DNA from 2 places in the Streptomyces sp. NPDC017520 genome. Region 1 is predicted to be linked to the other one. Evidence: riboswitches for the same ligand, from Rfam matches in the RefSeq annotation. Region 1 holds a riboswitch; the other holds the start of a gene.
The links. A riboswitch is a leader RNA that binds a small molecule or an ion and turns the genes downstream of it on or off. The one in region 1 is predicted to bind cyclic di-AMP.
Positions count from the first base shown of each region.

Region 2: another riboswitch for cyclic di-AMP. It lies ahead of ACH4KB_RS15930 (M23 family metallopeptidase); the one in region 1 lies ahead of ACH4KB_RS27435 (NlpC/P60 family protein).

Region 1 covers NZ_JBIRKB010000013.1:62,438-69,106, forward strand. Annotated here, with positions in the region: gene ACH4KB_RS27425 (peptidoglycan DD-metalloendopeptidase family protein) at 1-319, shown strand, start outside; gene pcrA (DNA helicase PcrA) at 420-2,897, opposite strand; cyclic di-AMP (ydaO/yuaA leader) riboswitch at 3,178-3,344, shown strand; gene ACH4KB_RS27435 (NlpC/P60 family protein) at 3,343-4,581, shown strand; gene ACH4KB_RS27440 (hypothetical protein) at 4,625-4,978, opposite strand; gene ACH4KB_RS27445 (NlpC/P60 family protein) at 5,226-6,305, shown strand; gene ACH4KB_RS27450 (GNAT family N-acetyltransferase) at 6,348-6,669, shown strand, end outside.
Region 2 covers NZ_JBIRKB010000006.1:19,129-25,797, forward strand. Annotated here, with positions in the region: gene ACH4KB_RS15925 (aldo/keto reductase) at 1-457, opposite strand, end outside; gene ACH4KB_RS15930 (M23 family metallopeptidase) at 615-1,646, opposite strand; cyclic di-AMP (ydaO/yuaA leader) riboswitch at 1,658-1,810, opposite strand; gene ACH4KB_RS15935 (PP2C family protein-serine/threonine phosphatase) at 2,064-3,284, opposite strand; gene ACH4KB_RS15940 (MerR family transcriptional regulator) at 3,424-4,170, opposite strand; tRNA gene ACH4KB_RS15945 (tRNA-Met) at 4,266-4,339, opposite strand; tRNA gene ACH4KB_RS15950 (tRNA-Lys) at 4,861-4,934, opposite strand; gene ACH4KB_RS15955 (FG-GAP repeat domain-containing protein) at 5,062-6,669, opposite strand, start outside.

The sequences.
Region 1 (6,669 bases):
GCACTCGGGCATCGACTTCCCCGTCTCGTACGGCACTCCGGTGATGGCCGCGACCGACGGCACCGTACGCACGCAGCTGAACAGCGCCTACGGGGTCATGGCGATCGTGACCGCCGCCGACGGCACCGAGACCTGGTACTGCCACCTCAGCAGCACCAAGATCCGCTCCGGCCCGGTGAAGGCCGGCGACGTCATCGCGTACGCCGGGAACTCGGGCAACTCCACCGGCCCGCACCTGCACTTCGAGGTCCGGCCCGGCGGCGGCTCGGCGATCGACCCGCTGGCGTGGCTGCGCAGCAAGGGCCTCGACCCTAGCTGATACGGCATCACGAGCACGGACAGACGGAAACAGACGGAAGCGGGAGAGAGTGCCTCGGCGCTCTCTCCCGCTGCCGTCTGTCCGGCTCTGCCCCGCCCGCCTACAGCTTCTCGACCGGCGCGTACCGCAGGAGCAGCTTCTTCGGACGTTCGTCGCCGAAGTCGACCGTCGCCTTGGCCTGGTCGCCGAAGCCCTCGACGGCCGTCACCGTGCCGAGCCCGAACTGGTCGTGCGTGACCCGGTCCCCGGCCACGAGGGTGACCGTCGGCTTCTCCGCGCCGCCGCGCCGGGTCGCGAAACCCGAGGGTCCGGAGCGGGAGCGGGAGGAGGACAGCGAGGACGTGATGCCGGAGGTGGGCCCCGCGGGGGCGGCCATCGGGCCCTTGCGCCGCCAGTCCAGGTGCGCTTCCGGGATCTCCTCCAGGAAGCGCGAGGGCGGGTTGTACGAGGGCTGGCCCCAGGCGCTGCGCATCGCGGCCCGGGTCAGGTAGAGCCGTTCGCGGGCGCGGGTGATGCCGACATACGCGAGGCGGCGCTCCTCCTCCAGCTCCTTGGTCTGGCCGAGGGCCCGCATGTGCGGGAAGACGCCGTCCTCCATGCCGGTGAGGAAGACGACCGGGAACTCCAGCCCCTTCGCGGTGTGCAGGGTCATCAGCGTGATGACGCCGGAGCCGTCCTCGTCCTCGTCGGGGATCTGGTCGGAGTCGGCGACGAGCGCGACCTTCTCCAGGAACTCCGCGAGCGTGCCCGCGCCCTCCTCCTCGGCGCGCTCCTGCTCGAATTCGAGGGCGACGGCGGCGAGTTCCTGGAGGTTCTCGATGCGGGTCTCGTCCTGCGGGTCGGTGGAGGCCTGGAGCTCGGCGAGATAGCCCGTGCGCTCCAGGACGGCTTCCAGCACGACGGCGGGGCCGGCGCCGGACTCGACGATCGTGCGCAGCTCCTCCATCAGCGTGTTGAAGCGCTTGACGGCGTTGGACGAGCGGGCGGCCATGCCGTACGCCTCGTCGACGCGGCGCAGTGCCTGGGGGAAGGAGATCTTCTCGCGCATCGACAGGGCGTCGATCATCGCTTCGGCGCGGTCGCCGATGCCGCGCTTGGGGACGTTGAGGATGCGGCGCAGCGGGACGGTGTCCTCGGGGTTGGCGAGGACCCGGAGGTAGGCCAGGACGTCCCGGACCTCCTTGCGCTCGTAGAAGCGCACACCGCCGACGACCTTGTAGGGCAGACCGACGCGGATGAAGATCTCTTCGAAGACACGGGACTGGGCGTTGGTCCGGTAGAAGACGGCGACGTCGCCCGCCTTGGCGTCGCCCGCGTCGGTGAGCCGGTCGATCTCGTCGGCGACGAACTGCGCCTCGTCGTGCTCGGTGTCGGCGACGTAGCCGGTGATGCGGGCGCCGCTGCCGGCGTTGGTCCAGAGGTTCTTGGGGCGGCGGCTCTCGTTGCGCTCGATGACGGCGTTGGCGGCGGAGAGGATCGTCTGCGTGGAGCGGTAGTTCTGCTCCAGGAGGATCGTCGTCGCGCTCGGGTAGTCCTCCTCGAACTGGAGGATGTTGCGGATGGTCGCGCCCCGGAAGGCGTAGATCGACTGGTCCGCGTCGCCCACCACGCACAGCTCGGCGGGGGCGTCGGCCTCCCCGGCCGGGCCGACCAGCTCCCGTACCAGCGTGTACTGGGCGTGGTTGGTGTCCTGGTACTCGTCGACGAGGACGTGGCGGAAGCGGCGGCGGTAGTGCTCGGCGACGTCCGGGAAGGCCTGGAGGAGGTGGACCGTGGTCATGATGATGTCGTCGAAGTCCAGGGCGTTGGCCTCGCGCAGGCGGGCCTGGTAGAGCGCGTACGCCTGGGCCAGGGTCTTCTCGAAACCTCCCCCATTCTCGGCTTCGCTCGAACGGGAGGTGCCCCCTCCGGCCTGCCCGGCGAAGGTCTCCTCGTCGATGAGCTCGTTCTTGAGGTTGGAGACCTTGGCGGTGAAGGACTTCGGCGGAAACTGCTTCGGGTCCAGGTCGAGGTCGCGGCAGACCAGGGCCATCAGGCGCTTGGAGTCGGCGGCGTCGTAGATCGAGAACGACGAGGTGAAGCCGAGCTTCTTCGACTCGCGGCGCAGGATGCGGACGCACGCGCTGTGGAAGGTCATGACCCACATGGCGTTGGCGCGGGGGCCGACGAGCTGCTCGACGCGCTCCTTCATCTCGCCCGCGGCCTTGTTGGTGAAGGTGATCGCGAGAATCTGCCCGGGGTGCGTCCCGCGCTCGGCCAGCAGGTGGGCGATGCGGTGGGTGAGGACCCGGGTCTTGCCGGAGCCGGCCCCGGCGACGATGAGCAGCGGGGACCCGGCGTGCACGACGGCGGCGCGCTGCTCGGTGTTCAGCCCGTCGAGCAGGGCGGCGGAGTCGATCACCGGGCGCGCGTGACCGTCCCGGTAGTACCCGTCCCGGGGCGGCGGGGGCGCGTCGTAGACGCCCTCGAAGAGTCCCTCCGGCACCGCTTCGGGCGCGTGGTCCTCGGGGGGCGGCGGGGGGCCGTCCTCCGCGGACTGGAGGCCGGTCAGGAAACTGTCGTCAAAGAGGCTGCTCATCGCCCCCCGAGTCTAGGCGGCCGGACTGACAAGCTACTGCCGAAGGTGAGAAGGCGGCGTCGGCACCGGGGAATCGCCCGCGCCTCACCCGTACGCACGGAGAGCGGACGTCGACGTTCCGTGAAGGAGTGCCCGGTCGGAGGGGGTGTCGGCCCCCCGATCCGGAAAGGTCACGAAAATGTATCGGGCATATCGCTCATCGTCCTTCCCAGCGGCGGGGCCGGTTGGCTAGCGTGCTCGGTCAGGTGGCCCGTACCTCCCTGGGGCGAACCACGCCCGACGGGCACCTCTGCCGAATCCGTCCCGCCGCCCTGGCGGTGCGGAACCGGGGACCCACACGCGACACCGGGGTGAATCGGTCCGTGCCCTCGCATGCGGACCGTAGGACAGCCTTCCGTTCCGTCCGAACCCGACAGCTAACCCGGTAGGCGGTCCACGGAAGGAGATGCCGGTCTTGGCATCGCATCGCAAGCCGCGCACGAAGGTGCGCACCACCACCCCCGCCGTCGGGCTGACGACGGCCGCGCTGGCCTCCGTGACGCTGCTCTCCACGCAGAGCGCCACGGCCGCGCCGGCTGAGCCGAAGCCCGCCATCGAGGAAGTGCAGAAGAAGGTCGACGCCCTGTACCGGCAGGCGGGCGCCGCGACCCAGGAGTACAACCGGGCCAAGGCCGCCTCCGCGTCCCAGCAGGCGAAGGTCGACACGCTGCTCTCCGACGTGGCGAAGCGGGCCGAGAAGATCAACGAGGCGCGCCGGGCGCTGGGCTCCTACGCGGCGGCCCAGTACCGCAACGGGGGCATCGCGCCGGCGGCGACGTTCTTCCTGGCGGACAACCCGCAGGGGTACTTCGACCAGAGCCGGCTGATGGACCGGGCGACGGAGCGGCAGCAGAAGGCCGTCGCCGAGGTCCGTACGCAGCAGGCCTCGGCGGCGAAGAAGCGCGCGGAGGCGGTGAAGAGCCTGGAGACCCTCACCGAGACGCAGGCCACGCTCGCCTCCAGCAAGAAGGACGTGCAGACCAAACTCACCGAGGCCCGGAGCCTGCTGTCGAGGCTGACCGCCGAGGAGAAGGCGCGGCTGGCGGAGCTGGAGCGCAAGAAGGAGGCCGAGGCGAAGGAGAAGGCGGCGAGGCTGGCCGCCCGGCAGGCCGCCGAGGCGAAGGAGAAGGCCGAGGCCGAGGAGAAGGCCCGCGAGGAGGCGGCGAAGGAGTCCGGCGGCGGTTCGGGCACGGGATCCGGCTCCGGCTCCGGTTCCGGTTCCGGTTCCGGTACGGGAACGGGAACGGGAACGGATCCGGGCTCCGGCTCCGGCACCGGTACGGACAGCGGTTACGCCGCCAAGGCGGAGAAGGTCCTGGCCTTCGCCCGCGCCCAGATCGGGAAGCCGTACGTATGGGGCGCGTCGGGCCCCTCCAGTTACGACTGCTCGGGGCTGACGCAGGCGGCGTGGCGGGAGGCGGGCGTGACCCTGCCCCGGACTACCTGGGACCAGGTGGAGGTCGGGACGCGGGTCGCCACGTCCGATCTGATCCCCGGAGACCTGGTCTTCTTCTACGACGACATCAGCCACGTCGGCATCTACAAGGGCGACGGGATGATGATCCACGCCCCGAAGCCGGGTGCGAACGTGCGCGAGGAGTCGATCTACTCCATGCCGATCTACGGAAGCGTGCGACCGGCGTGACGCGTGCCGGGGGCGGCCCTTGGGCGGCCGCCCCCGGGGAGACTCAGGTCCAGACCGTGGCGATGAAGATGTTGGCGGCCGTCAGTCCGCCGACCGCGGCGAACGCGCCCTTGTCCACCGTCTCGTCGTCCCGCTTGACGTAGACGAGGGCGAGGATCACGACCAGCAGCGCGAGCTTGATGCCGATCTTGACGTTGTTCACGGTCTGGTCGTCGGCCTGGTTGAGCCCGACCAGGGCGATACCGGTGACGAGCATGGTCAGCGCGCCGTGCAGCATGGCGGGGGTGAAGCGGGCGGTGCCCGCTCCCATGGCCTTCATCTGCGTCAGGAAGCCACCCAGCAGGGAGGCGATGCCGATGATGTGCAGGGCGACGAAGACATTGATGAGTACGTCCATGGCTCCGGAGCCTAGCCAGGGCCAAGGATGTGCCTTTCAGTGAGGCCCCCCTTCCTTGTGCGCTTCCTCCGAAATTGAATGCATTGCCCTGATATATGGGCGTATGAGTGATCACCCATGGCCGATGAAACGTCACATCAGGGCAATAGCAGTCATGCCGACTCTTTTCCCGGCACCGGGATTAGCGTCCTTCACGGACCCGCCGGTATTCCCCCGGCGGACAGCCGACAGGAAGGATGCCGCCCCCGTGGCAGCGCACCGCAGGTCAGCTCACCGAAAACCCAAGCAGCGCCCGCTCACCGGCTCTGCTGCCCGCACCGCCGCCACCCTGGCGCTCGCCGGGGCCGCCACCGCGGGGTCGGTCACCGGGGCGGGCGCGGCCCCCGCCGAACCGGCCCCCACCGCCTCGCAGGTCAAGGCGGAGATCGACCGGCTGTACCACGACGCCGAGGTCGCCACCGAGAAGTACAACGGGGCGAAGGAAGAGGCGGCCACCGCCACCCGCGCCGTCGACGCCCTGGCCGACGAGGCCGCCCGTCGCACCGCCCGCCTCAACACCGCCCGGCACGCCCTGGGTTCGCTGGCCACCGCGCAGTACCGCGGCGGAACCCTGGACCCGGCCCTGCAACTGGCGCTCTCCTCCGACCCCGACGCCTTCCTGCAACGCGCCTCCTACCTCGACCGGGCGGGCGACCGGCAGAGTGGGCTCCTGCGCGGCATCCGGCGACAGGTCTCCCAGATCACCCGCGTCAAGGCCCGCGCCGACCAGGAGACCGAGCGCCTCGCCGCCCGCCGCGCCGAGCTGCGCGAACACCGCACCGCGATCCGCACCAAGCTGGCCGACGCCCGCAGGCTGCTGGACACCCTGACCGCCGACGAACGCGCCGCCCATGAGCGCTCCGCCGACGCCCGGCACGGCGGCGGCCCGGCCCACGCCGACCGCTCGTCCGTCCGCAGCGGTCCGGTGGCGGCCCCCGGCTCCCGCGCCGCCCAGGCCATCGACTTCGCGTACGGCGCGATCGGCAAGCCGTACGTCTGGGGCGCGACGGGCCCGAACGCCTTCGACTGCTCGGGCCTGACCCAGGCGGCCTGGAAGGCGGCGGGCGTGAGCCTGCCGCGCACCACCTACACCCAGATCAACGCCGGATCCCGGGTCCCCCGCTCCGAACTGGCCCCCGGTGACCTGGTCTTCTTCTACTCCGGAATCAGCCATGTCGGCCTCTACATCGGCGGCGGCCAAATGATTCACGCCCCGCGCCCCGGAGCACCGGTCCGCATCGCGCCCGTCGATGAAATGCCTTTCGCCGGAGCGACCCGGGTGGCATAGTCCGCCGCGCACGTCCCGCTCTCCCGCCGAAGGAATCCCCGTATGACGTCGATGGCGACCGCCGTCCAGGACTATGCCCGGGCGCTCGCGCTGCTCTCCCCCGACCACTACCGGGTGGGCCCGTTCACCGTCCGGCACAACCCGGGCTGGGAACTGAAGTACGCCAACTACGCCATCCCCGACCGGGAGGCGGAACCCACGGCGGACGACGTGGCGGCCCTGGTCGACGCGTTCGGGAAGCACGAACGGCTTCCCCGCCTGGAGTTCCTGCCCGCCTGGGCCCCGGCCGTCGAACCGGCCCTGCTCGCGGCCGGTTTCACCGTGGAGAACCGCGCCCCGCTGCTCGCCTGCGGCCGCGAGGACC
Region 2 (6,669 bases), on a different contig from region 1:
CGATGTGCCGCACCTTGCCGTCCTTCACCAGTTGGTCGAGGGCGGTGATGATCTCCTCGACCGGGACGGCCTCGTCGTCGAAGTGCGTGTAGTAGAGGTCGATGTGGTCGGTGCCGAGGCGGCGCAGCGATGCCTCCGCCGCGCCCTTGATGGTGCCGGCGGACAGGCCCCGGTGGTCGGGGTGGGCGCCGGCCTTGGTGGCGACGACGATGTCGGCCCGGTTGGAGCGGGAGGCGAGCCACTTGCCGATGACGGTCTCCGACTCACCGCCCTCGTTGCCCTCGACCCAGGCGGAGTAGGCGTCGGCGGTGTCGATGAAGTTGCCGCCGGCCGCGACGTACGCGTCCAGGACCGCGAAGGACTGGTCCTCGTCCGCCGTCCAGCCGAAGACGTTGCCGCCGAGGGCGAGAGGGAAAACCTGGAGGTCGGAGCTGCCGAGAATGCGCGGAGAAGTCATGTGGAGGTTCAACGGGACGGGGCGGGGACGGTATTCCGCCGCCCGCCGGACCGTACCGTCCCCGGACAGACCGGCAGCCCTGACGTCGGGGGGTGTGCGTCAGGGCTGCCGGGGTTGCGGGGCGGCGACGAAGGACGTCAGCCGCGGGGCCTGGAGATCAGACGTTCAGGCCCTTGCTGTTGAGCCAGGCCATCGGGTCCATCGCGGAACCGCCCGCGGTGCGGACCTCCAGGTGGAGGTGGACGCCGGTGACGTTGCCGCTGTCGCCCATGCGGCCGATGGTCTGGCCGGTGGTCACCTTCTGGCCGACGGAGACCTCGATCGAGGACTGGTGGGCGTACCAGATCTCCGTGCCGTCCTCCAGCTGCAGGACCGTGCGGTAGCCGTACGAACCGGAGTAGCCGGCCGATGTGATCGTGCCGCTGTGCACGGCCTTGAGCGGTGCGCCGGCCGACCCGGCGAAGTCGAGACCGGTGTGCTGGCCCGAGGACCAGAGCGCGCCGGACTGACCGTAGGTCGAGGTGATCGTGTACGAGAAGGTGGGGAGGGAGAAGCTGGCGGCGAGCTTGGCGAGCCGCTCGGCCTCCTTCTTCTTCTTCGCCGCTTCCTCCGCCGCCTTCTTCTTCGCGGCGGCAGCGGCCTCGGCCTCGTCCTGCTGCTTCTTGGCCTCGGCGGCGGCGGTCTCGGCCGCTGCCTTCTCGGCGGCGGCCTTGGCCTCGGCGTCGGCGCTGGCCTGCTGCTGCTCGGCCTGCTGGAGGATCCGGGCGCGCAGCGCCTCGCCGGCGCCGGTGCCCTGCTCGGCCTCGGCGGTGGTGAGGCCGGCGGTGGTGAGCGGCGCGGACGCGGCGACCGGGGCGGGCTCCGCCTCCTCGGACATCAAAGACCCGACGCCGGGAAGGGACTTGGCGTCGGGGAGGTTGTCCACGATGGAATCGGGAAGAGAGATGGAGACCGGCGCCTTGTCCTGAGCGGTGGCCATACCGCCCGCGCCGACAGCCGCTATGACACCGACTCCGAGGACGGTGGAGCTACGGGCCAGACCACGCTGCTTGGCCACGCGGTGCTTGCCGCGCACGGGACGGATGGACTCCGCGGTGGGGTTCCATTCCTCCCAGGTGCGCTCCTCGCCACCGAGGGTGTCGGCACTGAAGGGTGACGGGGCCTCAGGGGCAGGCTTGTTGGACGCCACGTGGGCGCACTCCTTTCCTTCCTTCTCGCCTACCGGGTTAGCTGACGGGTTCGGAGCAGGAAGGTCTCCTACGGGCCCCTCCGTCTCTCACGAGACGCAGGCGTCCGATTCACCCCATGTAGGTGGTTCCCCGGTTCCCTTGCGGAATTCGGCGCTCGCGCGCGGCGCCGTCTCTGACGACGGCTGTGACGACCGCGCTGCGTTATCGAACGTTAATAGACGGACGGGCCCTATTCCAAGCTGTTCCTGTTGATCATTAACGAACACGGCAGGGATGTACGGGTGACAACCGGGCGCAATCGGGCGACTTGACCACGCCTCAGCCACACTGCTTTTTCTGACAGTGTGTCAAATGTTATGCGGAGCGGCGCCTTTTGATTACGCACCGTGTCACCGCCCGGCACCATCACTCCGGCGTCACCGCCCGGCGTCATCGCCCCGGCCCACGATCTTCACCGTCGTCCGGCGCACGGGCTGCCCCTCCGCCGGCCGGCCGACCGCGATGAGCGCCATGTCGTCCGTGGTCCGCCCACCGGTGTGCAGCCGTACGTCGTCCGTCAGCGCGGACAACAGCTCCTCCGGGCCCGGGAAGATCCGGCCGCGCAGCCGGGCCGCCGGATCGTAGAAGACCCCGTTCGGGTCCCGGGCCTCGGACAGGCCGTCCGTGAAGGCGAGGAGCGTCGCCCCCGCGGGCATCGCCCACTCGTCGGACCGGTCCGGCCACACCCCCAGGTCCATCCCCAGCGGCATGGCGGGCACCGAGGGTGCCAGCACCTCCAGGGCGCCGTCGGCGTGCAGCAGGATCGGCTCGGGGTGACCGCGGTTGACGAGGCGCAACGAGGCGGCACCGGGCGGGATCTCGGCCAGCACGGCGGTGATGAACCCCTCCATCGCGTCCAGCCCGTACCGCCGCGTCCCCTCCCGGGCCAGCGCCCGCTCCAGCCGCTGCGCGACACCCTCCAGCGAACGCTCCTGCTCGGCCGCCTCCCGGAACGCCCCGATGATCACCGCCACCGCCTCGACGGCGTCCAGCCCCTTGCCGCGTACGTCGCCGACGACCAGACGCACTCCGTACGGGGTGTCCGCGACGGCGAACAGGTCGCCGCCCACGAACTCGTCCGCCTGGGCCGCCTCGTACCGCGCGGCCACCTGGAGTCCGCCGATCCGCTCGGCCGGGGTCGGCAGCACGGCCCGCATGGCGGTCTCCGCGATGACCCGGGCCGAGGCCAGCTGCTCGTTGCCACGCCGTACGACGCCGTTGATGACGAGGGCCAGCACCGAGGCCGTGAGCACGGTGATCAGCTCGATGATCGGGACCACCTGGGTGGACGTCCCGTCGGAGAGCCTCATCGCGATGACGGAGAGGACCGCGGCGATGCCCGTACGGACGGTCCGGGACTTCGAGAAGAACGGCGCGGCGATCAGCGGGGCCGCGACGAACAGGGGGACAGCGGTGAAGTTGGGCGGAGTCAGCGAGTCGAGCACCAGCCCGCCGAGGATCAGCAGGGCCGGGAGCAGCCGGACGAACCGTCCGGTGCGCCGCCCGTCGGACGTCAGCTGGCCCTCCCGGGACCCGAACACCACCCGGCCCACGGCGTCGAAACTCCCCGCCGTGGCACTGCGCCGTTCGTCGGCCATCCCCACCTGTGCACTCCTGCCCGGTCCACCCACGGCTGCGGACGGTACCGCGCCCCGCCCAGGCTTCCCGGAGCCGCGCCGAGCGGCTACTCCGCATCGGCCGAATAGGGGGAGCGGGCGGAGGCCCGGCCTTCCGTGGTCAGTCGGAGAGCCGGTGTTCCGCGTATACCGTCAGTGCGTCCCGTACGAAGGCGGCGGTGCCGTCCCCGTAGCGATCGTAGTTCTTTCCGAAGCGGGGGTCGGCGACATACATCTCGCCGAGCCCGATCACATACGAACGACTGGGCGCCTTGGCCGAGGACAGCCAGGCGCAGTGCCGCCGCGCGAGGTCCTGCGCCTCGGCCCCGTCGGCGGCGAGCCCTCCCTCCCTGGCCCGTCCCCAGGCGCGCGCGATGGCCTCGTGCTCGTCCTGGAACGCCTTCTTCTGCTCGTCGCCGAGCGAACGCCACCAGCGGTCGCCCTCCTCGTACGCGTCCCGGCCCCAGCGCTCGGTGACCTCCTGCTCGTGGGCGGTGTGATCGAAGCCGTCGAACACTTCATCGGCCATGAGTTCCATCCCCTCCTGCGTCTTGTGGAGAGTGGTCCGCACCGAGGCGATCTGCCGCCCGATGCGCGCCTGCTCCTGTTCGAGCAGCCGCAGATGCGCCCGCAGCGCCACCGCCGTGTCCCGCTGCCCCGCGAGCACGTCCTTGATGGCGGACAGCGAGAGGCCCAGCTCCCGCAGCAGCAGGATGCGCTGCAGCCGGACGAGGGCGTCCTGGTCGTAGTAGCGGTAGCCGTTGCTCCCGATCCGGCTCGGCGTGAGGAGACCGACGTCTCCGTAATGCCGGAGCGTGCGGCTCGTGGTGCCGGCCCGACGGGCGATTTCCTGAATGGACCACTCCATGCCGGAAACGCTGCGTCAAGGTCAAGCCGCGCCATCACGACGCCGGGAAACGACTCGGGCCCGGCACGCTGTGCGTGCCGGGCCCGGGCCTTCAGTAGCGGGGACAGGATTTGAACCTGCGACCTCTGGGTTATGAGCCCAGCGAGCTACCGAGCTGCTCCACCCCGCGTCGGTAAACACAACTCTACGGCATACCCGGCGCGCCCTTGACCAATTACGGCGGAGCTCCTCCGGGACGGAGGCGAGCCCCATGGCCGGAACCCGGACAGCGGCGCCCCCGGTGCCCCCGGTGCCCCCGGTGCCCCCGGTGCCCGATGATGGCGGCCCCTCACACCACGCGACGCCCTGGGGGACCATGCGCACCAGACACACCTTCACCGCCGCACTCACCACGGCCGGCCTGCTCCTGACCCGCGGTACGCGGACAGGGTGGCCGCGTGGAGGGCCGGGCAGGCCCCGGACTCGCGTGACCCGGAGGAGCCCCGGCCGGTGCGGGGGTTCACGCTCCCCGCCGAGCCCGAGGCGTAGCCCGCCCAGAACGACCGCGGCCCCTGCCTCTCACGAGAGGCGGGGGCTGCTTCGCGTGATCGTTTGCACTTCGATGGAGCATCGATGGAGCGAGCGTCCGAAATGAACCCGAACAAGCAGCGACCCCAGATCAGAGAAACTCTCTGACCTGGGGTCGACGGGTAGGCCGTGTGGGACTCGAACCCACAACCAACGGATTAAAAGTCCGCTGCTCTGACCAATTGAGCTAACGGCCCCTGGGAGATCACTCCACGAGCATAGCCGCCCCCGGCCCGACGGCCGAGGCGGTATCCGATTCGCGTCCCGGCACGGCGTCGCCGGACGCGGGCCCCGGCGATCCACCCGCCGGGGCCCGGCACTTCCCTAGAACAGCGAGAGGTAGCCCTGCCAGCCGGGGCTGAGCTTCTCGCGGGGGGCGAACAGCCCGTCGCCCCTGCCCTCGTACCGCCACAGCACCCCGGCCTTGTCGCGGGCGAACAGGTCGTTCCTGCCGTCGCCCGTGATGTCGCCGACCGCCGCGATCGCGTTGTACGTGTTCCAGCCGGAGCCGATCCGCTGCTTGGCGGCCAGCTTTCCGGCGCCCGTGCCGGCGTACCGCCACAGCACCCCGGAGGAGTCGCGGGCCAGGACGTCCCCGATGCCGTCGCCGGTCAGGTCCCCGGCTCCGACGACCGTGAGGCCCTTCCAGCCCGTGCCGATCAGGACACCGGCCTTGAGCTTGCCCGCACGGTCCGACGCGTACAGGTAGAGGGAACCGGTGGACTTCTGACGGGCCAGCATGTCGGCCACGCCGTCTCCGTTGAGGTCGCCGGGCGAGTACACGTCGTACGCCTTCCAGCCCGTCCCGATCTTCGCCGGGTCGTGGAGGAAGCCGTACTGGCCGTCGTCGTCGCACGTGCCGTCGAGCCGGTACAGGGCGCCGTCGCTGTTCACGACCAGGTAGTCGTTGCAGCGGTCGCCGCGCAGGTCGCCGGTGGGCACGATGCTGGTGGCGGGAGCGTCGAGGATGCCGAAGTAGCCGGTGTACGGGCCGACCGTGCCGGGAAGCTTGCCCCGGCGCATGCCCAGGCTCCGGTCCTCCACCACCACGAAGAGGTCGCCGAGGGCGTCCCGGCCGCCGAAGTCCCGCCAGGCGGGGGCCGCGTGGGTGAGCCTCACGTTGCCGGACCTGGTCAGGGCAGGGCCTTGGCCGTCCGCGGGCTGCGCCGTCAGCGTCCAGTCGTAGGTTCCGTTGACCACGAGCCGGCCGTTGGTGTCCCGGGCGTCCCAGTCGGCCGTCAGGACGTCGCGGGCCTCGCCGCCGGTGAGCGTACGGACCGTCCTGCCGGTCCGCCGGTCGACGAGCTTCGCCTTCCAGGAAGCCACGGGCCGGGAGAGCCGGGCGGAGTAGGCCCAGTGGCCGCTCTCTTCCGAGGGCCAGCTCTCCGAGCGCTCGTCATGGACCCCCAGCGCCTGCGCCGGCACACCGGTCGGCACCACGTGGATCCGCTGGCCGGCGTCCACGTACGCGACGTTCCCGCCGCGCTTGTCGACCGTCCACGCCACGCGCCGCTGCGCGTTCTCGGTCGCCGGCAGCTCACCGACGACCCGCTCCGGCGCCGTACCCGTGCGGATGCCGGTCACCAGGTCGCTCAGGACCAGCTTCCCGGCGGCCTTGTCGTGACGCACCAGGTAGCCGTCGCCGAGCAGGGCCTCGTCGGCGGGGACGGGCACCGACTTCTTCGTCGTCCGGTCGTACACCCCGGCCGGGCCGGAAGCCCCGCACGACCAGTAGAGCCAGCGGCCCAGCGCCTGGAGTTCGCGCGGTGCGCAGCCGGTGCCCAGATCGACGGTCTGCCGTGTGCGGCCCGTCGCCAGGACCGTCTCCGTCACGGTGCCCGGCTTCTCCGCCGCGCTCCACAGGGTCTGCTCCCACAGGGCGGACGCGACCGGCTTGCGGGTGAGGATCTTCTCCGGCCCGTACGCCCGGTA